DNA from 3 places in the Bacillus sp. OTU530 genome. Region 1 is predicted to be linked to each of the others. Evidence: a T-box and tRNA genes for the amino acid it is inferred to sense, from the RefSeq annotation. Region 1 holds a T-box; the other regions hold tRNA genes.
The links. The T-box of region 1 lies ahead of leuS (leucine--tRNA ligase). A T-box ahead of a tRNA ligase gene usually reads a tRNA of that ligase, here a tRNA-Leu.

Region 1 (6,253 bases):
ATACCCGTTTTCTACTAAAAACTCAGCCCGCTGGACAGATCAGACATTTCCCCTTCCTCACTTGATTTCGCCTCAACCTGAGGGGCTTCGTTCAACCTTTCCCTTTCTAAATTACGTACACGTCTTCCGTTCACAAAATCAGCGACAGTCGGACCTAATGCTCCATTATTGGCTTTTGAAGCTGAAAAAGACACATCTCTTTGGCCATCTCTAAATTCAATTGTTCCGTAATTGTTTACAACAATAAACTTTTCAATATATACTCCCATACTTCCTCCTAGTACTCAAAACTCGGGAAGATTCTCCTGCTCCTGCTGAAGATCTGTATCTTCCATCTCGTTCTGCGATGTTCCAACAGCTGGGTTCTCTGTACGCCGGCCATTGACAATAACGCCTGTACTATCACCTCCCGAGCCGTTATACTCCTTCGAAACAGAAAAAGGTGCAAAATAGCCCTGGTTTCCAAAATTAATTGAGCCATTGTTATTAACAACCTTTACCTTACGGATTCGCGGTGCCATTCTCATCGCCCTTTCTTTGATCTATCATATTGTATGTCAACAAAACAAACATGGTCCATCCTTCTTACCTAAGGATGGACCACAGACAGAAAAGCAATTTTATCTAAAGAAAACTCGTCGACTGGCAAGCCGTTAGGCGAAGACAGAGGCGTAGTTGCACTTATACTTTATTCCTAAAATTTCCCACCACGTCGAACTCGCTTCTAGCTGGAAACTTATCAGCCCTCTTAAAGTCTAAAAAAAGAAAAACGGAACCTGCTCGTTCCGCTTACTCTGTTTCTCCCTCATATGACAGCATGCCGCCAATCATGTTTACCGTTTTATAGCCAAGATGATCTAAATAACGGCAAACGTTCTCGCTTCGAACACCTGACCTGCAAATGAAAATATATTCATGATCCTTATCAAAAGAATCAAGCTTATTCGGAATCTCTCCCATCGGAATATGGACAGCTTCTGGAATCTTCCCGTACGCAACCTCTTCATGTTCGCGAACGTCTACAAGAAACAAGGTTTCTCCCTTCTTTAGCCGTTGTTCCACTTCTGCCGGTGTGATTGTTTTAACATTCTCCATCTATTTTGCCTCCTTTTGCATCCTACCATCCCATTCTAGCAAGCTAAAGCACTATTGGCAAAGTACAGCACCATATAAATATGCTCTGGCATATACTTGTCCCTATATAACATATCCTTTAGCTGTAAAACACCAAGAAAACTCACCGAATGGTCTCCCAGCTAGAAACTGATTACTTAAAGCACAAAATAACCCATCACCGCAGCGTGATGGGCCCTTCTCACCAATTATTTGTTTTTAGCCTGCTTTTTAATTTGTGTTTGTTTGTTGCTTGAAAAATTTGAAGAATCATCAAAGTTTGGTTGCTTTTGACCACTGTTGTTTTTCTTGCTCATGCGAATCCCTCCTTCTTGTAGGTTCATATGTATGATTTGCAGACAAGGCCTCTTATATGTAGATAAGCAAGATAAGTTCTTCAAATGTAAAAAGCGGTTCCCTGTTATAGAGAACCGCTTCATCCACTAAGCATAGTTATGAAAGCACTTATTTGCTTTTATAAAAAATTATGCATACTTGTTACAGACATAAACGAATTAATTTCCATTTTTCTTAGTTTGCAACAATATTAACTAGCTTGCCCGGAACCGCAATAATTTTGCGGATTGTTTTGCCCTCGATTTGTGTTTGGACTTCGCCAAGTGCAGCCTCTTCCATTTGCTGCTTTGTTGCATCCTTTGCGAGCGTTACCTTGCCGCGCAGCTTACCATTCACTTGGACGATGACTTCAATTTCATCATCAACAAGCTTACCTTCATCATAGGCCGGCCATGTTGCGTACGTAATGGATTCCCCATGTCCAAGCTTCTCCCACAGCTCCTCAGCCAAATGCGGTGCAACTGGAGATAATAGCTTCGCAAAGCCCTCAGCATACGCCTTTGGCAGTGTTTCTGCTTTGTAAGCTTCATTAATAAACACCATCATTTGTGAAATCGCCGTGTTAAAGCGAATGCCTTCGTAATCCTCTGTAACCTTTTTCACTGTTTGGTGATATATACGATCCATCGCTTTATTTTGTTCTGTTGTAACCTTCTCGCTTAGTGCCCCATCCTCTTGAACGAATAAACGCCATACGCGATCCAAAAAGCGGCGTGCGCCGTCAAGACCTGTTTCTGACCAAGCAATGGACGCTTCCAAAGGTCCCATGAACATTTCATACAAACGAAGCGTATCAGCTCCATGACTTGTTACGATATCATCCGGGTTTACAACGTTGCCCTTCGATTTACTCATTTTTTCATTGTTTGAACCAAGAATCATACCTTGGTTGAATAACTTTTGGAACGGCTCCTTCGTTGGTACAACGCCAAGATCATACAAAAATTTATGCCAGAAACGAGCATACAATAAATGAAGAACCGCATGCTCCGCCCCACCGATATAAATATCAACAGGCAGCCACTGCTTCAACTTTTCTGGATCAGCCAATTGCTCACTATTATGCGGATCGATATAACGTAAGTAGTACCAACAGCTTCCGCCCCATTGCGGCATCGTGTTTGTTTCACGGCGGCCTTTCTTGCCTGTCACCGGATCTACAACGTTCATCCACTCTTCAATATTCGCAAGCGGTGATTCGCCTGTTCCAGACGGACGGATATTTTCTGTTTTTGGCAGTACAAGCGGCAGCTCTTCCTCTGGTACTGCTGTCATTGTCCCGTCCTCCCAATGAATCACTGGAATCGGCTCACCCCAATAACGTTGGCGGCTAAATAACCAATCGCGTAGACGATACGTTACCTTCTTCGTACCAATGCCTTTTTCCTCAAGCCATGCGATCATCGCTGTAATCGCTTCTTCCTTATTCAGACCATCTAAGAAATCGGAATTAATATGCTTGCCGTCTCCTGTATATGCTTCTTGTGATACATCTCCGCCTTCCACAACTGCTCGGATTGGCAGATTGAACTTCTTCGCAAATTCGTAGTCACGTTCGTCATGCGCCGGCACTGCCATAATAGCGCCTGTTCCGTAGCTCACAAGCACGTAGTCAGCAATCCAAATCGGCATCTTTTCGCCATTTACCGGATTTACCGCATAAGCACCTGTAAATACACCCGTTTTATCCTTTGCAAGATCAGTACGTTCTAAATCACTCTTCGCCTTCACTGCATCTAAGTACGCTGCAACCGCTTCTTTTTGTTCAGCTGTTGTAATCTTCTCCACTAGTACGTGCTCTGGTGCCAATACCGCATAGGTTGCACCAAACAATGTATCAGGGCGAGTAGTAAATACCGTAAATTGTTCCTCAGCTCCATCTACTCCGAAGTTCACCTCAGCCCCTTCAGAACGTCCGATCCAGTTACGCTGCATATCTTTTAAGCTTTCTGGCCAATCCAATTCCTCTAAATCCTCAAGCAACCGGTCCGCATAAGCTGTAATTTTCAGGATCCATTGTTTCATCGGACGACGCTCGACCGGATGACCGCCACGTTCACTTTTTCCATCAATAACCTCTTCATTGGCTAAAACAGTTCCAAGTGCCGGACACCAGTTTACAGCAACCTCATCCACATAAGCCAATCCCTTTTCAAACATCTTCAGGAAAATCCATTGTGTCCATTTATAATACTCAGGATCCGTCGTATTTACTTCACGATCCCAGTCATAAGAAAAGCCTAGAGACTTAATTTGACGGCGAAACGTGTTGATATTTTTCTCTGTAAATTCCGCTGGGCTATTCCCTGTATCAAGCGCGTATTGCTCAGCGGGAAGACCAAATGCATCCCATCCCATCGGATGCAGTACATTATAGCCCTGCATACGCTTCATACGGGATAAAATATCCGTTGCCGTATATCCTTCAGGGTGACCGACATGCAGGCCAGCTCCAGACGGATACGGAAACATATCAAGTGCGTAAAATTTTGGTTTGTCTGTCTCATCCGGCGTACGGAATGTTTTTTGTTCCTCCCAATACGCCTGCCACTTCTGTTCTATTTCTTTATGGTTAAAGCTCACAAATACATCCTCCAATCGTTTATTCCATTATAACAAAAAAAATGCAAAAAACCCCTCATCCCCAAAGGGACGAGAGGTTGTATTCCCGCGGTACCACCCTAATTAATGTAAAAACATTCACTTAGCTCCTTAACGCGGAGGAACGGCAGCCGCTACTTTCTTCACAGCTGCAACTCAAAGGCGAGTTCATAATACCACATAGGATTGACTTGCACCAACCGTCAACTCTCTGTACCTGTATGCATTACTACTGCTCCTTGTCAATGTTGTTGGGTATTTTACATACATCCTATTCTAAAACATCTATGTTGTTCCGTCAAACAGTTCTCATAATGTTACATGGAAATCGCTTCTGCTCACTTTTCTTAACTAAGCATTGTGTATAGCAGCTATCATTATCGATATAAACAGCATAGCCAACAAGCATAGGAATAATACCTGTATTCTAAACTATTCGAGGACAGTTCCACTTAACTAAAGATCGGTTTTTTTTCGCTTAGACAAAGCGTCTGCGCTGTTAAAGTATGAATTTCGTCCTGAAGCTCTGGGTTTTCTATTAGTGACACACCATAAGAAGGAATCATTTCTTTAATTTTCGGTTCCCACTCTTTCATATGTTCAGGGAAGCATTTTGTTATGAGTTCGAGCATGACGGAAACAGCGGTAGAAGCACCCGGAGAAGCTCCGAGCAATGCTGCTATCGAACCATTAGCGGCACTAACAACTTCCGTCCCAAATTGAAGCGTTCCTTTGCCGTCAGCTTCAGTATCTTTGATCACTTGCACACGTTGGCCCGCTACTACTACATCCCAATCCTCGCTTTTGGCGTTCGGGATAAACTCACGTAACTCTTCCATGCGCTTTTCTTTTGATAACATAACTTGCTGGATCAGGTATTTTGTCAATGACATGTTTTTTGCACCTGCCGACAACATAGTCAAGAGATTATCCGCTTTTACGGAAGTTACCAAATCAAACATTGAACCTGTTTTTAAAAACTTTGGTGAGAAGCCGGCAAACGGTCCAAATAGCAATGACTTTTTATTGTTGATAAATCGTGTGTCAAGATGCGGAACAGACATTGGAGGAGCACCAACCTTAGCTTTGCCGTATACTTTTGCGTGATGCTGCGCTACAATATCCGAATTATTACACACCATAAATATTCCGCTTATCGGGAATCCTCCAATATGTTTTCCTTCAGGAATACCGGATTTTTGCAGCAAATGCAGGCTTCCTCCCCCGCCTCCGATAAAGACGAATTTTGCAGTATGGCGTTCGACAGTACCGCTATCGAGATTCCGCACTTTCAATTCCCATAAACCGTCGCTAGTACGTTTCACATCATTAACACTATGTTTGTAATTTATATCAACATTTTTACTCTCTAAGTGGTCAAACAACATACGCGTTAAAGCGCCAAAGTTGACATCCGTTCCAGAGTCGATTTTTGTTGCCGCTATAGATTCGTTCGATACGCGGTCTTGCATAATAAGCGGAACCCATTCCATCAGTTTTTCCGGGTCATCGGAAAATTCCATCCCTTGGAATAGGGGGGTATTGGACAGCGCTTCAAAACGTTTCTTTAAAAACGTTACATTTTGTTCTCCTTGTACTAGACTTATATGAGGCAATGGTATGATAAAGTCCTGTGGATTACGTATCATCTTGTTGTTTACAAGATAAGACCAAAACTGCATTGAAACCTGAAACTGTTCATTAATTTTTATAGCTTTGCTAATATCTACAGACCCATCCGGTTTTTCAACCGTGTAGTTAAGCTCGCACAGTGCCGCATGCCCCGTTCCCGCATTATTCCATTCGTTAGAGCTTTCCTCTCCTGCGTTTGAGAGTTTCTCAAACACCGTAATTTTCCAGTCTGGTACTAATTCTTTCAGAATTATCCCCAAAGTCGCACTCATGATTCCGGCACCAATTAAGATAACGTCTGTTCTAGTATGTCTATCGCTCATTTTTATCGTCCTTATACCCTAAGATTTGCAGAAAGGGTGTAATCTCCTTGAAAGCTGAACAGTCGGCTCCGCTTTTCGTTACACTGTCAGAAAGTATAAATTTCCAGCTAGAAGAAGATTCTACGTAGCCGGAAATTTCAGGAATATAGTATAAGTAGGGCTTGCCAATCGGCGAGTTTTCTTTATACCAAAGGTCCGCCCAGCTCAACAATCTCTTCAGATACGCT
Region 2 (9,173 bases), on a different contig from region 1:
GAGTTGTATCATAATACCTGGCTTAGAGGAATGAGAGCAAAGCTGGGAATATTTAATGAAGAAAAAGAGGATGAGTCCTTGATTGAGGGTCTCCTCAGTATGATGCAGGAGCATCGTGCAGACTATACAAATACCTTCCGTGCATTAACCTTTCATACACTAGAAGATACCGCCCTGTTCGGAATCCCGGAATTTAATCAGTGGTATGAGCGATGGCAAGCAAGGCTAAGCAGGCAGCCGGAATCAAAAGACTCCTCGCATGAGCTGATGCGAAACAGCAATCCTGCAATAATCCCTCGGAACCATAGGGTAGAAGAGGCGCTGGAAGCTGCGGTGGAACAAGGAGACTATAGCGTTATGCAGCGGCTGCTCCATGTTCTTTCAAGCCCTTATGCACACTCATGTGAACAGGCTGAGTATTCTACACTGCCTGCGCCATCAAATCGTCCTTACCGAACTTTTTGCGGTACCTAATGTGAACTACCACGAACCTAAAGTATCGTGATTTTACGCCCGCAAATATAAAAGCATTGGGTATAGAAGGATATTTGCAGATTAAAAATGTTAATTGTTCCGTAAAGAGGCGCTGCCCACTGAATGGGGAGCGTTTTTTCTTACTGTAGGAAAGTATAAATTTCCAGCTAGAAGTCATTCGACGTAGTCGGAAATCTTAAGAATACAGTGTAAATGTAACTACGCCTCTGTCTTCGCCCAAGAGCAGGGCCCGCCAATCGACGAGTTTTTCTTTATACATTTGTAAGAAAGTTTTGTACATGTAAGATGATAAGGAGAATTTTATGAAAGAAGCGGATGTGGTCATTGTTGGTGCCGGATTTGCGGGACTTTCAGCCGCGTGGGAACTAACAAAAAGAAAAGTAAATATTGCTGTAATCGAAGCTATGGATCGTGTAGGAGGACGTGTACATAGTTTTCAAACAAAGGATGGCGTAACGGTGGATCTTGGAGCACAATGGGTCGGGCGCCAGCAAAAACGCATGCAGTCTTTTACCAAAGAATTTGGTTTGTCTCTTGTGAGTACTTATACAAAAGGGAAAACAACGTATAATCTAGGAGGAACGATAAAAAAAGTAGCAGGGGAAAATCCGCCACTGTCATCTGAGGGACTTTTTGATTTATCTCAACTCAAATGTAAAATGGAAAGCTTGGTAAAGGAATTGCCTGAACAAGAAATATGGAAATCGCCCTTGGCAAAAGAAATCGATACATATACTTTAGATGCTTGGATTCAAAGCAATTTGTTGACAGAAGAGGGAAGAGATTTTTTTCGTTTATTTGCAGAAGTGATGTGTGTGGAACCTTATGAACCTTCAGCGTTAGATTTTTTATGGTGCTTAAAAACGAGCGGCGGTTTTCAGCAAGTTTTAACAGCAGAAGAAGAATGGTTTGCAGAAGGAGCACAGACACTTGCTTTAAAGATGGCAGATGCAATAAAGGATCATATATACGTAAGTACACCAGTTAAAAAGATTGAGTACAATAAAAATAATGTGCTTGTTTTTTCTGAAAAACAAGTTTGGAAAGCGAAGAAGGTAATTGTTGCTGTTCCGCCAAGTATTAGCGACCGGATTGAATATGATCCACCTCTTCCAGCAGGCCGAGATTTAATGACACAAAAAATCGGGCAATCATCGGTTAGAAAAATGATTCTTATTTATGAAAAACCTTTTTGGCGGGAAGAAGGTTTAAACGGTCTCGCACAATGTGACAGAGGCTTAGTTCGGTTTGTTGCAGATAGCTCGCCGAATGATGGGACAAAAGGGGTTTTAACGGTTCTCTCTGGAGGAAGGCATGCGAGAGAACTAGCGGGATTTGAAAAGCACGATCGTAAGCAAATCGTTTTAAAAGAGATGAGTTCCTTGTTCGGTCCAAAAGCTGGACAGCCGATAGCATTTTATGAAAAAGATTGGACGGAACCATGGATTCGAGGCGGATATTCTGCCCATTTTCCTCCTGGAATTATTACCGCTTTTGGAGAATGGCTGCGAAGACCGATTGGACCGATTCATTGGGCGAGTACGGAAACAGCAGATGAGTGGAAATTCTATATGGAAGGCGCTGTACGATCAGGAGAACGCGCGGCAAAGGAGGTGTTTGATACGCTGAAGTGAAGAATTGTTTTAATTTTGCTCTGTAGTAGTGGGAATGAAGAAATATTCAATAACAGTAATAGATTTATGCTTTTACAAATTGATGCTGGTATCCAAGGGAACAATGAGGAGATGATAGTGCTTTTATCCAATATTTAGATGAGCCTATAGGTAGTATCAAATGGCTCGAATCTAAATTGGTTTGAGCTGTTGATTATGACATTTAACTGTCGGTCATAACTTCTTCTCCTCACGTTGTAACCATTTGGCCGCCATTTACATGAATTGTTTGTCCAGTTATATAGGAACCGTCATCTGATGCTAAAAGTACATAGACTGGGGCAAGCTCATACGGCTGTCCCGCACGCTTCATTGGCACATCTGCTCCAAATGTTTCAATTTGCTCTGACGATTGAGATGCTGGTTGTAAAGGAGTCCAAAATGGACCAGGAGCAACTGCGTTCACTCGAATCCCTTGTTCAACAACATTATTAGCCAATGCCCTAGTATAGCTGACAATGGCTCCTTTTGTTGCAGAATAATCAATTAGGTCTTCACGCCCAACATATGCAGTGACCGAAGCGGTATTCACGATACTGCTTCCAGCGGACATATATGGAAGTGCGGATTTTGTCATATGGAAAAAAGATAAGATATTTGTATCAAATGTAGTTCTTAGCTGCTCATCACTAATGTCTAATAAGCTCTTTTGAACAAACTGCACACCAAGATTATTGATAAGAACGTCAACTCTGCCAAACGAATCTACGGCTTTCTTTACAACATGTTGGCAAGCCTCTTCTTTTCTTAAATCCCCAGGTATTAATAAGCAATGCCTTCCTAAATTCTCAACTGCCTGTTTCGTTTCCGCCGCATCCTGGTGCTCATCGAAATACGCAATAACAATATTGGCTCCTTCCTTGGCGAATGCAACTGCAACTGCCCTTCCGATACCGCTGTCTCCACCGCTGATAATAGCCGCTTTGTCCTTCAGTTTGCCGGTACCGATGTAGTTTGGGTTATCATAAATTGGGCGAGGCAACATCAAATATTCAAGTCCCGGCTGCCTGTATTGCTCCTGTGGCGGAAAAGTCAAAGGAATCTCCTTACATTTTATTTTTGAACCATAATAAGGATATTTCGGATTCATACCAAATCCCCTCCCAGCCTCTTTTTCAGGTTAGTATATTCTGCCCAGTTAAATAGGTGAATGTGGGAATGCTATGAGGAATACCACCATAAATACTTATATATGAATTAATGTGAATGTGAAGGAGGTCAGTCCAATGGTTTCGAAAGAAATACTGGATGGCTTTGAAATATACACATTACAAAACGAGAAGATGATTGCATATTTGTGTCCGGCATTGGGCAACAATTTGTATAGGTTATGGGATCAGGTTACACAAAGTGAAGTGCTAAGGACACCAAAAGGTCTTAATGTGTTAAAAGAGAAAGCCATTTACTACGGTATACCTGTTTTGTTTCCGCCAAATCGAACGCGTTTTGGCCGTTTTGAGTTCCAAGGAAGAGTCTATCAATTGGATATTAACTGGGAAAACAAGCATAATAACCATGGATTTCTCGCGTGGCATCCATGGAAAGTAGCAGCCACTATGCAAATTGGTAACAGTCAGTCTGTCACTTCGACATTTGCTACGGTGGATTTCCCAGATGTTTTGCGACAGTATCCTCATGATTTGTTTTTTAGCATGACATATGACTTAAGTGGAAGTACGTTAACACAAAAAGTAAGCATTACAAACCGAGGAACAGTAACCGCGCCTGTTGGCTTCGGATTGCATCCATGGTTTCATATTGGTTATGAACCGGAAAAATGGATGTTTACACTTCCTGTGTCCTATGAGTGGGAGTTAGATTCTGAATTAATGCCAACAGGTAAATTGATGAACCTGGGTTCTTATGAATTATTAACTCAAGGGATGAATGTAAAGTATGTGGAAATGGAGAAATTGTTTTCAATCGGCAGTCACCCCCATCTGGCCGTGCTTTCCAGAAAAGATTATGAAATTCGAATCCAAACTTCTGAATTATATAAGTACTGGCTTATATATACAATGGGAGAGACTGATAAAATTATAAGTATTGAACCTTATACCTGGGTAACAAATGCGCCAAATCTCTCTTTGCCCCCTGAGTTAACCGGAATAATAGCTCTTCGGTACGGTGAAACAATAAAACTTACAACTACAATAGATATTACGCATCAAAGTGATAATAGCCATTGTAATAGTCAATTCTGTAAACCTCAATTTTTAGCATTATGCAATAGTCAAGATAACCATGTAATACTCCACAAGGACATTGACCAACAAAACCATAACCAAAATCAAAGGAAAGACTCCCCTTATAGTTATTACAATGAAAAATACCGTTCCCAGCTCCACTTTTCTCCAGAAAGAAATTGGATAAATGATCCCAATGGTTTGGTTTATTATAAAGGAAAATACCATATGTTTTATCAATACAACCCTTATGGTGACAAGTGGGGGAATATAAGCTGGGGGCATGCGGTAAGCAAAGATCTTGTACACTGGGAACAGCTTCGGGTTGCCTTAACACCTGATGGACTCGGACTGATATTTTCAGGAAGTATTGTAGTGGATAGACATAATACAAGTGGGTTATTTAAAGAAAGCTCTGAAGGTTTAGTCGCAATATATACTAGTGCAGGAGAAATGCAACAGCAAAGTCTAGCTTATAGCACGGATGAGGGAATAACATGGACTAAATACAAAGGTAATCCAGTTATTCCAAACCCAGGAATAAAGGACTTTAGAGATCCAAAAGTTATGTGGTATGAGAAAGAATACAAGTGGATTATGGCTTTAGCTGCTGGAGATCATATACAGTTTTATTCTTCTAAAAACTTAACGGATTGGAAATACATGAGTAGGTTCGGAGAAAATGAAGGATCTCATGGAGGTGTTTGGGAAGTTCCAGAATTGATTGAACTCCCTGTTGATAATGATCCGAACAATACCAAATGGTTATTGAAGGTCGATATAAATCCCGGATCTGTTGCTGGAGGTTCTGGAGGACAGTATTTTATCGGGGCATTTGACGGTATGAGGTTTATCAATGAAAATCCTCCGAATGAGATTCGCTGGGTAGATTATGGAAAGGATTTTTATGCTGCTCAAACATGGTTTAATACGGGTAGCCGAAAAATTTGGATTGGTTGGATGAACAATTGGCAATATGCCGATGTCACCCCCACTAATCCGTGGAGGGGTGCAATGTCTCTTCCAAGGGAATTAGCATTAAAAACATTTCGGGGAGAAGGAGTTAAGCTGATTCAAATGCCGGTTAAAGAACTGAAAGGAATTCGAAAAAGTCAATATCAATGGAAAAATGAAAAGGTAATGCCTGGGAAAAACATTCTTTCCAATATTAATGGTAAAACAGTTGAAATTGTAGCTGAATTTGAGTTGGGATCTGCTTCTGAGTTTGGGTTTAAAGTAAGAAAATCAGCCGCTGAAGAAACTGTTATAGGATATGATACAGAACGGCACATCTTGTTTGTAGATCGTACTTGTTCAGGGGAATTTATTTTTTCTCCTGCTTTTGCAGGGAGACATGAGGCTATTTTGAATCCGATTCAAGATGGAATAAAGCTTCACGTTTTTGTAGATTGGTCCTCTGTTGAGGTATTTGGAAATGATGGAGAAATTGTTTTTACCGACTTGATTTTCCCGAATCCATCAAGTGATCGGATAGAACTGTATAGCAAAAATGGATATGTTAAGTTGAGTTCTTTAATAGTGAATGAATTAGAGTCCATCTGGCAGTAAGAAAATCGGACGCAGATTGGATAGGAGAGGGGAGAGAGTTACCCTCTCTTTTTGGTTTACACTTTAAGAAAGTATAAATTTCTAGCTGGATGGCCAGTTCGACGTAGCGAGAAATTTTAGGAATAAAGTTATAAGGGCAACTACACCTCTGTCTTCGCCCGGGGAGCAGGGCTCGCCAATCGGCGACTGTTCTTTACGGTATGATTTCTGGTTGTTGTGTAATGTTAATGGTATGTAGATAAACAAAAAATAATGGATCTTTGCGTTGGTAAAGCTGGCAATAAATACATTGCAAAAACGTATTTAAAAACTTAAATGTTTGTTGTATACTGACTAAGCAGTGAACGAAATGCTTTAAATACATGCCGCTTAAATCGGTAAGGCATGATTGAATAAACATCGAAGTAACTGCTTCAGCGTACTCATCGAGCTGCTGTTTGAAATAGCCTTTTTGAGATGAGGACGATGAGAAAATTAGTAAGTGGTTGGGGGCTCTAGCTCGCACCATTGTTATCATGCGACCGTGGCGGAACGGCAGACGCGCTAGGTTGAGGGCCTAGTGAGAGCAATCTCGTGGAGGTTCAAGTCCTCTCGATCGCATATGTCCTGCAATGTTCGTGATCCCTACATGTTTTAAACCGTAAGATTGATTCGGGATTCCTAATGTATTTGACTGATGCCACGCCTACTCGTTTAGGATCGCAGGAAGGTCAATATGCGGAAACCCACCTGTGAGAGCGGGTTTATAAAACATCTGGGAACACGGCATATGGTGGGAATGCCTTTAAAAAAGACATAGTTTATTCTATATTAAATACATACCGTGATAGGCGGGGAGATAGCGGTGCCCTGTAACTCGCAATCCGCTCTAGCGAGGCTGAATTCCTTTCAGCGGTATGATGGATGTAAGGCTTTGCCTTATATAAGCGGTGTTGACCTTTGGAGTCCTCGCAACAGAACCCCATGAATTTGGTCAGGTCCGGAAGGAAGCAGCCATAAGTGGAATGTTCTGTGTGTCGCAGGGTCGCTCTGAACGAGCTGGCTGTATAAGTAACACTTATGTCATCATATCAATGAAAGGTTCACGGTGTTTCACTCATTTGGGGCCTTAGCTCAGCTGGGAGAGCGCCTGCTTTGCACGCAGGAGGTCAGCGGTTCGATCCCGCTAGGCTCCACCATAAGTATTCCGCAATAGCTCAGCGGTAGAGCAATCGGCTGTTAACCGATAGGTCGTAGGTTCGAATCCTACTTGCGGAGCCAAATAGAGAAGTACCCAAGTGGCTCAAGGGGCTCCCCTGCTAAGGGAGTAGATCGGGTAACCGGTGCGAGGGTTCGAATCCCTTCTTCTCTGCCATACATATGATGATTTTTAGCTATAAGATATGAGGATCACAGCAATCATCATATGATAAGAGTGATGTTTTTTCTAAGGTTTCCTTTATTAAAAAGGGATTGCATGAAAGAAAAAGACATGTTATATTGTTCTTCCGCCAATGAGGGTTCATACGAAATGATGGTTGGAAAGAAAAAGAAATAAATTTAAAATCTATACATTTAGTTTATGTGTTTTGACGAATTCAATTTTTTTAAACATTTTCTGGAGGGGTAGCGAAGTGGCTAAACGCGGCGGACTGTAAATCCGCTCCCTCAGGGTTCGGCGGTTCGAATCCGTCCCCCTCCACCATCGGATTTGAATAAGATGTTTGAAGCTTGCGGGTGTGGCGGAATTGGCAGACGCACCAGACTTAGGATCTGGCGCCTTTGGCGTGGGGGTTCGAGTCCCTTCACCCGCACCATTTATAATTGTATATGATATAGTGTTTGTCATGCGGAAGTAGTTCAGTGGTAGAATACAACCTTGCCAAGGTTGGGGTCGCGGGTTCGAATCCCGTCTTCCGCTTTTATGCCGGTGTGGCGGAATTGGCAGACGCGCACGACTCAAAATCGTGTTCCTCTGGAGTGTCGGTTCGACCCCGACCACCGGTATTATTTACGAAAGAAAAATGAGAGTGCTCGTCATCTCAACATTTTTAGCGTTCCTGCTTTGGGCAGGGACGCTTTTTTTATTTCCCTGAAAACTAATAACGAATAAGGTCAAATTTGGCGCACCTGCTAAAGTGCAGTAGATGCTTGTATAAACAAAATTCAAAAGGTGGATTATATTGATGTAAGATAAGCAGACCTTCTAGTATTATAAAGGGGTTCCTTGCCATTCATGCTTAATATAGGATTGAAACATTTCTTTTTACCACTTACAACAGCGTTAACAATTAAATATGCAGAAGGTATATAATCATGAAAAAATATTTAGACATTTTGATTAGATTAGGCTTTACCTTACAGGTAACGAAAACCGCTCTTGCAGCAGCAGTATCCTGGTGGGTTGCGACACTATTATCCCAAAACCAATACCCATATTTCGCCCCGCTAGCTGCCATTTTAACTTTACAAGTAACTGTTGCTGACTCCTTGAAAAAAGCCTCGTATCGAATAACAGGAATTATTTTAGGTGTGGTAGTTACTGTATTAATCAGTCATTGGCATACCTTTGAAATCAGTGTTGGCACGATCTTTATGCTCGTACTTATTGCAATGACGATTCCAACAGCTATGCATTTAAACCCACAGATTATATCACAGGTTGGGGTTAGCGCATTATTAGTATTTGCTTTTGGCCAACATCAAGGATATGCAGCAGGAAGAATCATTGAAACCATTATCGGATCAGGAATAGCCATTATCATTAATGCATTTTTGTTCCCTGCTAATACGATGCCAGCCGCCGAGCAAAGCATTCTGGTACTTAGTCAACTCTCTTCAAGCGTTCTCAAGAGTTCAGTAACCTTATTGAAAGCAACTACTGAAAAAACCCATACAGAACGAAATAACATCAGGGATTTGGTGAAGGAAACAGAACGATGTATTCAAACCGTACAATTAACGCAGCAAAGTCTAAAATATAGTCCGTTTCTCATGAAGGTAAGAATACGATTAACGCATATTACCTTAGGAATGAATCAATTAGAAGATGTTACAATACAAGTCCGTGACGTATACAGAGGCTTGTTCGACTTACGTTCCGCAAAGGAGTTTCAAAATGAGTATGCACATATAGAAGGAGTGAAGCCTGCTATAGAATCAACAGCTTCTTGTATTGCTTATTTTGGAAAGGTAATTATTGAATCTTCGAAAGAATCTTTGTCTACGCTTATGACTAACATTGAAGGGGCGCGTTCTATTCAGTCGCGGT
Region 3 (9,173 bases), on a different contig from region 1:
AAAAAGTTTTCAAAATTACCGACTCGGACTCACTTCTCATCCAATATTTCCAAGAAATGTGCAAGAATTCTAGCCGTTAACCCCCAAATTACACGATCCTCGTAGTAATAAAAATATTCATCCAGACCTCGCACCTGCCAGTTATAATTTTTACCACCGACAATTGAATCAAAAGGAAAACTCTCCTCAGGCTCTATTTTAAAATGAAGCTTATAAATTTCGGGTTGGATATTCCGTAAATCGTCTAAAGGAACTGTAAAAATCTCTTCAACCTCTGAAGGATTAGGCTGCATTTGTTCTATGTTCTCAAGGAACCCTATATACGGATAAATGATGGTCCCAAAAGGAGAAACCATATAATTTAAAGGAAATACATTTGTAATACTTGCCAAGGATATCCCAAGTTCCTCCGATGTTTCCCGTATTGCCGTATATTCCGCATCCCGGTCGGTTTGATCTATTTTCCCGCCAGGAAAACAAATTTCCCCAGGCTGCCTTCGTAATTGGAGAGACCTCACTTCAAATAGAATGTGAATTTCATTTTCTTTTTTGATGAGCGGTAAGAGAACCGCAAACTTTGAAAAATCTTCATTCCCTAAAATATCAGGAACACGGTTTTGCAACTTTTTTGCTACTCTTTCTATTTCCATCATCTCACCCCGTATTCTGTTTAATTGCTCAACATTGGGATTATCGCCATTTTTACCTTCTTGGATAAACTAAAGACTCTGCCAAAATCTTGAGTAAAATAAAAAGCCAAGCTGTAATGAAGAAATAGCTTAGCCTTTTATCAAATATTAGTCAGGTAACGTATATAGCAAGCGCTCTCCACTTTTCATCTTCATTCCGCATAGTGGACAATCGGGATGATCACCAAAGGAAAAATTTTTTCTCATCCATCCTATGCAATCGTCTGATTCACATTCCCACACAGCAACAGGTACTTGCTCCCGTTCCTGTTGAAAAGCCTCTTTCTTTTTACCCCAGTTCATAGTTTGCTGCCTCCTTTAAGAGATGTAGTAGACTATTGCTCGATCCTGCAGGAAGCAGGAACAAAAAAGGCTGCTAACGTTACCTGTTAACAGCCTTTTTTGGATGTCAATTATAGCTTTACAACATTTTTTGCCTGCGGTCCACGATTGCCTTGCTCAATTTCAAAGCTTACTTCTTGACCTTCTTCAAGCGTTTTAAAGCCTTCACCTTGAATAGCAGAGAAATGTACAAATACATCGTTTCCGTCCGGCACTTCAATAAATCCAAAACCCTTCTCGCCATTAAACCATTTTACTTTACCTGTTGCTTGCATTATATTGTTCCTCCTTGACAGATAAATATAATATGCTGTTCTTATTTTTCCCAGAAAAAAATAAAGAATTCACACATTATAAAACATCATAGGTAGTGCATATCCCCCTTCGACGCTTGATAATATGTGAATTGGAATAAAAGTAAATCGTACGTATGTATTTACATTATATACCAAATGATATACATCTGCAAGATAAACTAACGGATCCATCATATAATAAAAACCCTTTCACACGATAGGAAAGGGTTTTTATTATATGATTCATACTGGCTAGGAAGACAAAATAAAAATGGAGCCTAGCGGGATCGAACCGCTGACCTCCTGCGTGCAAAGCAGGCGCTCTCCCAGCTGAGCTAAGGCCCCGTTATCTACAGTACTATTTGAAATTTTAACCGAAAGTAAATATATTTCAAGACTGTATGATAAAAAGCGGAAGACGGGATTCGAACCCGCGACCCCAACCTTGGCAAGGTTGTATTCTACCACTGAACTACTTCCGCGTATTGGATGCGGTCGGCGAGACTCGAACTCGCACGGGCTATGCCCGCCACCCCCTCAAGATGGTGCGTCTACCTATTCCGCCACGACCGCATGATAGTATCTACCAATGCAATTAGCTCCCTAATTGCATCTTTCACTTAAAAACTCTACTCTCGACACTTGTATATTTTATCTAAAATATTATTCAACGTCAATATAATTTGGATAAAACGAGGAGATTTCACTCCTCATTTTACCTCGTGTTCATATGAGAATTAGATTGCTCATTCTGTTCGTTCTTTAATTTTTGCTGTTCATTCTTGTGCATTTGGTCATCATTTTGTCTTGTAGAACGGATATTCTGATTTTCCAATATATCATTTGGAACTTGCGGCATTACACGCCCAACAATCGCTGCCAGCTCCTCCATTACGCCTGCTGGCCTGCCACTTTGAAGCTGTCTTCTCATCTCCTGTAATCTTTCATACAGATCGGGATCTGCTACAACAACTGCTTTTGCTCCGTTTGGATCATGCTGCAGGCTTTCCGCTACCGAATACTTGATTGTTTCTACTCTTGAACGATCTAAGTTTGCATCTACATCAATACCTACCACTGCATATGGACCGATAACAATAGCTGTTGCATCTTTCACACTCGGTATGCTTGCAGCTAAACTGCTCAAATGCTTAGCCACCTTTTCATTTGAGCGGTAATTCTCTTTACGAGCTGCCGTATTTTGTACAGAAACCTGCGTTTTCTCCTTATCATTACTGGCGCGATAATCAGCTTTTACACAGCCTGTCAAAAAGAAAAGCAACATACATAGATAGACAATGCTCCGCATGCTCTTCATCTCCTTCTCACTCATACACTGGCTCCACGTTTTGCAATTTCTTTACCTTTTCCTCAATACCGCTTTGTGCATTAATAAAAATTTGATACGTATCTTTACCATAGACACCTAAAAACTCATAGCATAACACCTCTTTCTTAAGATTGCTCACGATGATTGCCTGCCGTTCCTCCATCACCTTCACATTTTTGCTAATGCGTTTTCTTGCCTCTTCTACAGTTATAGCTGGTTTTGCAATAGTACGTTTCTTATAGGACGATAAATAATCCTTTGCGGAAAAACCGACAATCCCCCCATCATCAAGGGCAACCTTCATTTGAATGGATTCTGGATAAATCCGAACCCCATTGATGTTTGTCACATATGTAAACATTCCAATAGAGTCATACTGTGCACTATCATATAGCTCCATATTTTCAAACTTATGTTCCTTTAAAAACTGAAGACCTTTTGCCCCCGCATCATTGAGGCTGATTTTTTGCCCCTGAATCTGCCTATTGTTCATAACCCAAATTGGATATCCTCCTTTTTTGGTAATATCCATGTATGTTATGCTGTTCGTTTTTGGCTGCTGGATAGAGACGCTATAAAAGCGATTATTTGCCCCTTTCCCGCTTTGCTCGACAGACATTTGTTCCGTTCCCTTAAGCCCAAGAAATTCCTTGGCAATTTTCTTGGCATCCTCTTTGGAAATCTCTCTGCCCTCTAAACGAGAGAATCCTTTCTCGTCCTTTTCCATACTTGTAGCCGTTGGGCTGAAATCTGTTTCAGCGTAAGACGCTACATTTTTTTCCACCGTTTTTAAACCATCGATAATAGTATTATCAAGCGGCTTCTTATCCGCAGCAAGTGCAAGCTCTACATCCATCCATCGTAAATTATTCTTTAATACAAGACGCTGGACACCGCGCAACTCGTTTTGGATGTCTCCCGCCCTTTTATACATCTGCTCAAGTAATGTATACTCTTTTTCATTAAGCGGTTCTTTCTCCAAATCACGAATAGCTGTTTGATAACTAAAATCACCAATTTGCGCTAAAAAATCCTCTGTTTTATTGAATGGCAGCAATGTAAGCGGCAGCTGACCAACATCATTATGAGCATTTGAAGTGAGCCGCCATACTTCTGCAAGAGCGGGAGAAAGTGACGTACGCGTGCTCATAGCAAGAGTAGCACCGATTTTGTCATGTAACAAATCAATTTCATATGTCAAATCATTAAACGCTCGCTGGTAGTTATTCTCGGCACGAATCAGTACAGCATTTTTTTCTTGATGCTCTCGATACCCCCAATAAGCAGTACTAATAGCACCGATTGATAAAATCGTAATAAGTAATGCTCTGAACATTTTATCCCCTCCATCCTATCGGCAAAAGATATGTTTGCCAATCTTTTTAATCTGAGGACGCCCCCAAATCCACTTACTTGTTGCGGTCTCCGGATTAAAATAATATACTGCTCCGTCAGTTGGATCCCATCCATTAATCGCATCCAGTACCGCTTTTTTTGCATTTTCATTCGGTGTTAACCAAATTTGTCCATCAGCCACCGCTGTAAAGGCAAGCGGTTCAAAAATGACGCCATAAACTGTATTCGGGAAGGATGGACTGCTCACCCGGTTCAAAATGACTGCGGCTACCGCGACCTGTCCGATATACGGTTCACCGCGCGACTCCCCATATACTGCGTTTGCAAGCCATTGAATATCATTTTGTGAGAATCCACTCGGCACATTAGAAGCAGTCGTCTTCACTGGCTGATTATTGGCACTTTGAGATTGACTTGCATTACCATTTGCTTGCCCTCCACTGCTTTTTACCTGCTGCTCCAGAGGCTTCCCGCCGTAATGCGTAAATTCATTTCCTTTCTGTATTTGTTCTTTTACAAATTGCTCATTATACTTGGATGCGTTTGTCAGCTTTTGCTTTGTTGTTGCTCCTGCCATCCCATCAACAGGTAACCCAAATTTCGATTGAAAATTGCGAACGGCCCAATACGTATTCCAGCCAAATGCACCGTCAATCCTACCGCTGTAGAATCCGATATATTGCAGACGAGCCTGCAATTCAATCACATCATCCCCAACCGCACCTCTTTGAATCACTTGACTTGAGAAAGCCTTTGCTTCCTTTTCATGAACGCTGCTTACTAAAACAAAAGCAAGGAAAAACGAACATATAAGCTGCGGCTTGAAGAAAGCTTTAGCGAACATATAGAAACCTCCCTAGGAACATCAATGTTTTATAACTATTTTTTTGTAAAGAATGTTGTTTTATGTAAAGAATGAAGAAAAATCCATGAAAAGTATTTTTTATCACTTATTACAGTAAATGAAATTTTTAGAAAAGAAAACAAACAGCTAAGCACTATCTGTCTGTTTCTGTAAAGGTAATATATAGAACTTTTTCTGTTTGAAGCTCAAATTCAATCTCAATCAATACACCATATTCCCTCCCATTCTCTTGTAACCATAATTTAAATCTTTCCACTGCTACATTAGCAGTTTTTGTTTCACGTCCGATATGAAGATAATCAATGATGTTTGCCTTTGGATATCGTTCTTTTGTTTTTTGCATAGCCAGAAGTCCCCATTTTGCATAGGCTGGAATTTGTTGATTTTCATATAGCTCTGCAGCTTTGTCTAGATTAGGTAAGGTAAAAATAACAGTAAAACAGAGTATACAACATCTAACTATTTGTAACACATAGCATCGCTCCCTTTTTATTACCATTAATAAAGAAAACTCACCAATTTACGAAGACAGAAACATAGCTGCACTTACACTTTGTTGATAAAATTTCCTGCTGCGTTGAGTTTACGGTTCATCTGATCATTTCTTCACGGTAGGTATCATTTTCATTTCATAAAAGTTTAACCATTGAAAATGTCCCCTATTGTAATCTATATAAGTATGTATTTGTCAACTACAGTTAATGGTGAAAAACCGCGTTTGCTTTTAACTGGAGATTTATACTTTCCTACAGTGCAAAAAAGGGCCTATTGCTTGTTTGGCAAAAGGCCCCTGCATCCTAACTATAGGAGTAATTCTACTGTATCGCCAGACTTTAAGCCGGCAGCATTCGCTTCATCCGTATCAATATGCATATCTAGAGCATATGTATCCTTTACTCGAATCAATACCTGATTAAAAATAAGTCCCCTTTCTCCTAGGACCTTCACACTTACATATTGCCCATCTCTCACACCAAAGGCTGCTGCGTCATCAGTTGTCATATGAATATGACGCTCTGCTATAATGACACCGTGGTCAACATTCATTTCTCCCCTTGGGCCGATAATTGTAATGCCCGGTGTTCCTTCAATATTACCGGATGAACGGATTGGAGCCTTCACACCAAGAGCAAACGAATCCGTCTTTGAGATTTCAACCTGCGTCAAACTGCGAATCGGACCTAAAATACGGACGTGCTGAATTTCTGATTTTTGTGTACGGATCGTCACAGTTTCCTCTGCCGCGAACTCCCCAGGCTGCGATAGTTCCTTGAAAACCTTTAGTTCATAGCCTTCTCCAAATAACTGTTCTACATGCTCCTTTTTCAAATGAATATGGCGGTTTGATACTCCTATTGGAATGTGTTTCATACATTAGCCTCCTGCTATCTTGTTGTACATAGATAGTTTTCCCATTTTCTAAAAACCATGACAAAGAAACAAGCGATTTCACCGGACAGGCATTATATATAAGTAATATAAAAAAAAGGGAGAAATGAACATTGGACGTATCTATTCCAAGATCGACAGATTTAGTGCTTCTTACTTTTGAAAAAAATCCTTTAGATTCAAGCTCAGGCTTTACGATCACAGATGCACGTGTAATTGGAAGTACACAGCCTTGCTTCGGAGTAATTAAACCGGGAGGCTCACTTCGACAAGCGGTGAACTGTTTGCTGAAATATGGTTTTGAAGTGGAGTGTAAAGGAAGCTCTACTAGTGTAAGTGGATTTATCTTGCTTCAACGCTCTGATTCAACCGACGATTACTAAAAGATATACCCCAATTTTCAAGGAGCCCTTTGGTTCCTTTTTTATACAAAAAAGAACACTCCTGTTAACAGGAGTGTTGCAATGACTAAATATTATCGGTATACCCAACGTTGTATGTCATCTTCATGCCTTTTGGCATCCTGATAGCCTAATTCATACAAATCGACTAGCCTTTTCTCATTTCGCTCAATTCGACTGACAGGTAAGGTGACGCTCGGCTGAATGAGATAGCAGTTCCCTGCCGTCTGCTCAGAATTGAGAAACGATAGCGTTTTATTATATAACTCATACTGTTCGCCTAACAGGGAAGCCACCTGTGGATATTTTCGATACATCATCCGCACAAGAGAAGACAGCTTACTAGCTGGCTTTTGATAACCAGACGGTCTTGTCATAATGACAATATTTCTATGAAATCCATCCTGCTTTGCTTTTTGAAGCGGAATTGGATCTACAATCGCTCCATCAAGCAATTGTCTGCCATCGTATTCAACAGGAGGGGCAATAAAGGGAAGCGAGCTAGAAGCCCGAATAATAGTAAGCATATCAGCTCCATGCTCCTGTTTATTATAATATACTGCTTCCCCAGTCTCACAATCAGTCGTACCTACGATGAACTGTTCACTCTCACTTAAAAATGTCTTAAAGTCAAACGGAATGATTTTATTTGGAATTTCGTCAAATAAAAAATCCATGCCAAACAACTGTCGCTTCAGAAATAAATTGCGTAGCGACAAGTAACGAGGATCTTTTACAAGCCCGGTGTTGACCTTCTTATTCCTGCCTTGTTGTCTAGATAAATAGGAAGCTGCCATACAAGCGCCTGCGGAAACACCAACTACATATGGAAAAAAGAGATTTCGCTCCATAAAATATTCTAATACGCCTGCAGTATATAGTCCTCTCATTCCTCCGCCTTCTAAAACCAATCCTATGTCTTTCATAATAAACCCTCTTTGGCTGTATAATTCTTTTTTAGTGTACCGAAAGAAAGGAACAAAAACTAGTATTTTGAAGGATAAATAACCAAAAAAAAAAAGCTAATCATCTCTATATATAAGACGATTAGCTTTTTTATCTATATTTCTGACATTATGGTAAGTTAGAAGCTCCCATTAAATAACGATCTACTTCACGTGCAGCTTCACGGCCTTCATGAATAGCCCAAACGATTAAGCTTTGGCCTCTTCTTGCGTCTCCAGCAGCAAATACACCATCAACAGATGTCGTATATTTGCCATAAGCTGCTTTTACTTTGTTTCCGTTTTTCTCAACTGCAAATTGGTCAAGCACTTTTTGCTCTGTTCCTTCAAAACCGATTGCAATAAATACTAGCTGTGCTGGCCAAACTTTCTCAGTTCCAGGAATTTCTTTAAATACAACTTTTCCGTTCTCGTCTTTTGTTTTTTCCATTTGGATTGTGTGAAGTTCCTTCACGCGACCTTGCTCATCACCAACGATTTTTTTCGTTTGGATGCAATAGATGCGTGGGTCAGATCCGAACTTTGCTTCTGCTTCTTCATATGCATATTCCACAGTAAATGTTAACGGATATTCTGGCCACGGATTATCATAAGCACGATCCTCTGGAAGCTCTGGGTGCTTACCGAATTGTACTACGCTGCGGCAATTTTGTCTAAGTGCTGTCGCAACACAGTCAGCTCCTGTGTCACCGCCACCGATTACGATAACGTCTTTTCCTTCTGCATCAATGAACTGTCCATCTGCAAAATTGGAATCAAGCAAGCTTTTTGTAGCAAGCGTTAAATAATCCATTGCAAAATGAATTCCCTCAAACTCACGTCCCTCCATTACAAGGTCACGTTGCTTTTGTGCTCCTGTACAAAGGATAACGGAATCAAAATCTGCTTTTAATTGCTCAGCTGTAATATCTTTTCCGATTTCTGTATTTGTCACAAATTGAATGCCTTCTTCTGCAAGCAGTTTCACACGGCGTTCAATAACTTCTTTTTCTAATTTCATGCTTGGAATTCCATACATCAACAAGCCGCCAATTCGATCTGCACGCTCGAATACTGTAACAGAATGACCTGCTTGATTCAATTGGTCAGCAGCCGCAAGACCAGCCGGACCAGAACCAACGATTGCTATCTTTTTCCCTGTGCGGCTTTTTGGAATACGCGGCGTCATCCAGCCTTCTTCAAAGCCCTTATCGATAATAGCACGCTCAATGTTCTTAATTCCTACCGCTGGATCTGCAATTGATACTGTACATGATCCTTCACAAGGTGCAGGACATACACGTCCTGTAAACTCAGGGAAGTTATTTGTTTTCAGCAAACGATCCAACGCTTCTTTCCAGCGGCCGCGATACACAAGATCATTCCACTCTGGAATAAGGTTGTGTACCGGACATCCGGACGTTAATCCACGAATCTCCGTACCCATCTGGCAGAAAGGAGTCCCGCAATCCATACAGCGGGCTCCTTGTACTTTTAATGATTCGTCAGATAATCTGACAGAAAATTCTTTCCAGTCTTGAAGACGGGCAAGAGGATCACG

Region 2: it encodes a tRNA-Leu, which carries the amino acid that the T-box ahead of leuS (leucine--tRNA ligase) is inferred to sense. The anticodon was not compared.
Region 3: it encodes a tRNA-Leu, which carries the amino acid that the T-box ahead of leuS (leucine--tRNA ligase) is inferred to sense. The anticodon was not compared.

Annotation. Positions count from the first base shown of each region.
Region 1 is NZ_JASATP010000101.1:362-6,614, reverse strand. Features, by position in the region: gene AAHB12_RS30795 (hypothetical protein) at 15-269, opposite strand; gene AAHB12_RS30790 (spore germination protein) at 285-521, opposite strand; gene AAHB12_RS30785 (rhodanese-like domain-containing protein) at 790-1,095, opposite strand; gene leuS (leucine--tRNA ligase) at 1,645-4,053, opposite strand; T-box leader at 4,116-4,326, opposite strand; gene AAHB12_RS30775 (malate:quinone oxidoreductase) at 4,524-6,026, opposite strand; partial or broken gene AAHB12_RS30770 (phosphoenolpyruvate carboxykinase (ATP)) at 6,209-6,253, opposite strand, start outside.
Region 2 is NZ_JASATP010000027.1:32,266-41,438, reverse strand. Features, by position in the region: gene AAHB12_RS19005 (protein adenylyltransferase SelO) at 1-474, shown strand, start outside; gene AAHB12_RS19000 (flavin monoamine oxidase family protein) at 798-2,129, shown strand; gene AAHB12_RS18995 (SDR family oxidoreductase) at 2,359-3,258, opposite strand; gene AAHB12_RS18990 (aldose epimerase family protein) at 3,395-5,923, shown strand; tRNA gene AAHB12_RS18985 (tRNA-Leu) at 6,441-6,523, shown strand; RNA gene ssrS (6S RNA) at 6,524-6,706, shown strand; RNA gene ffs (signal recognition particle sRNA large type) at 6,745-7,011, shown strand; tRNA gene AAHB12_RS18970 (tRNA-Ala) at 7,026-7,101, shown strand; tRNA gene AAHB12_RS18965 (tRNA-Asn) at 7,109-7,183, shown strand; tRNA gene AAHB12_RS18960 (tRNA-Ser) at 7,187-7,277, shown strand; tRNA gene AAHB12_RS18955 (tRNA-Tyr) at 7,523-7,607, shown strand; tRNA gene AAHB12_RS18950 (tRNA-Leu) at 7,636-7,719, shown strand; tRNA gene AAHB12_RS18945 (tRNA-Gly) at 7,752-7,823, shown strand; tRNA gene AAHB12_RS18940 (tRNA-Leu) at 7,829-7,909, shown strand; gene AAHB12_RS18935 (FUSC family protein) at 8,219-9,173, shown strand, end outside.
Region 3 is NZ_JASATP010000020.1:70,548-79,720, reverse strand. Features, by position in the region: gene AAHB12_RS16260 (NUDIX hydrolase) at 30-650, opposite strand; gene AAHB12_RS16255 (cold-inducible protein YdjO-related protein) at 798-992, opposite strand; gene cspD (cold-shock protein CspD) at 1,103-1,306, opposite strand; tRNA gene AAHB12_RS16245 (tRNA-Ala) at 1,600-1,672, opposite strand; tRNA gene AAHB12_RS16240 (tRNA-Gly) at 1,738-1,809, opposite strand; tRNA gene AAHB12_RS16235 (tRNA-Leu) at 1,818-1,900, opposite strand; gene AAHB12_RS16230 (YhcN/YlaJ family sporulation lipoprotein) at 2,043-2,636, opposite strand; gene ypeB (germination protein YpeB) at 2,653-3,993, opposite strand; gene sleB (spore cortex-lytic enzyme) at 4,009-4,857, opposite strand; gene AAHB12_RS16215 (DUF3889 domain-containing protein) at 5,012-5,377, opposite strand; gene pduL (phosphate propanoyltransferase) at 5,680-6,249, opposite strand; gene AAHB12_RS16205 (hypothetical protein) at 6,381-6,650, shown strand; gene AAHB12_RS16200 (patatin-like phospholipase family protein) at 6,743-7,594, opposite strand; gene gltD (glutamate synthase small subunit) at 7,743-9,173, opposite strand, start outside.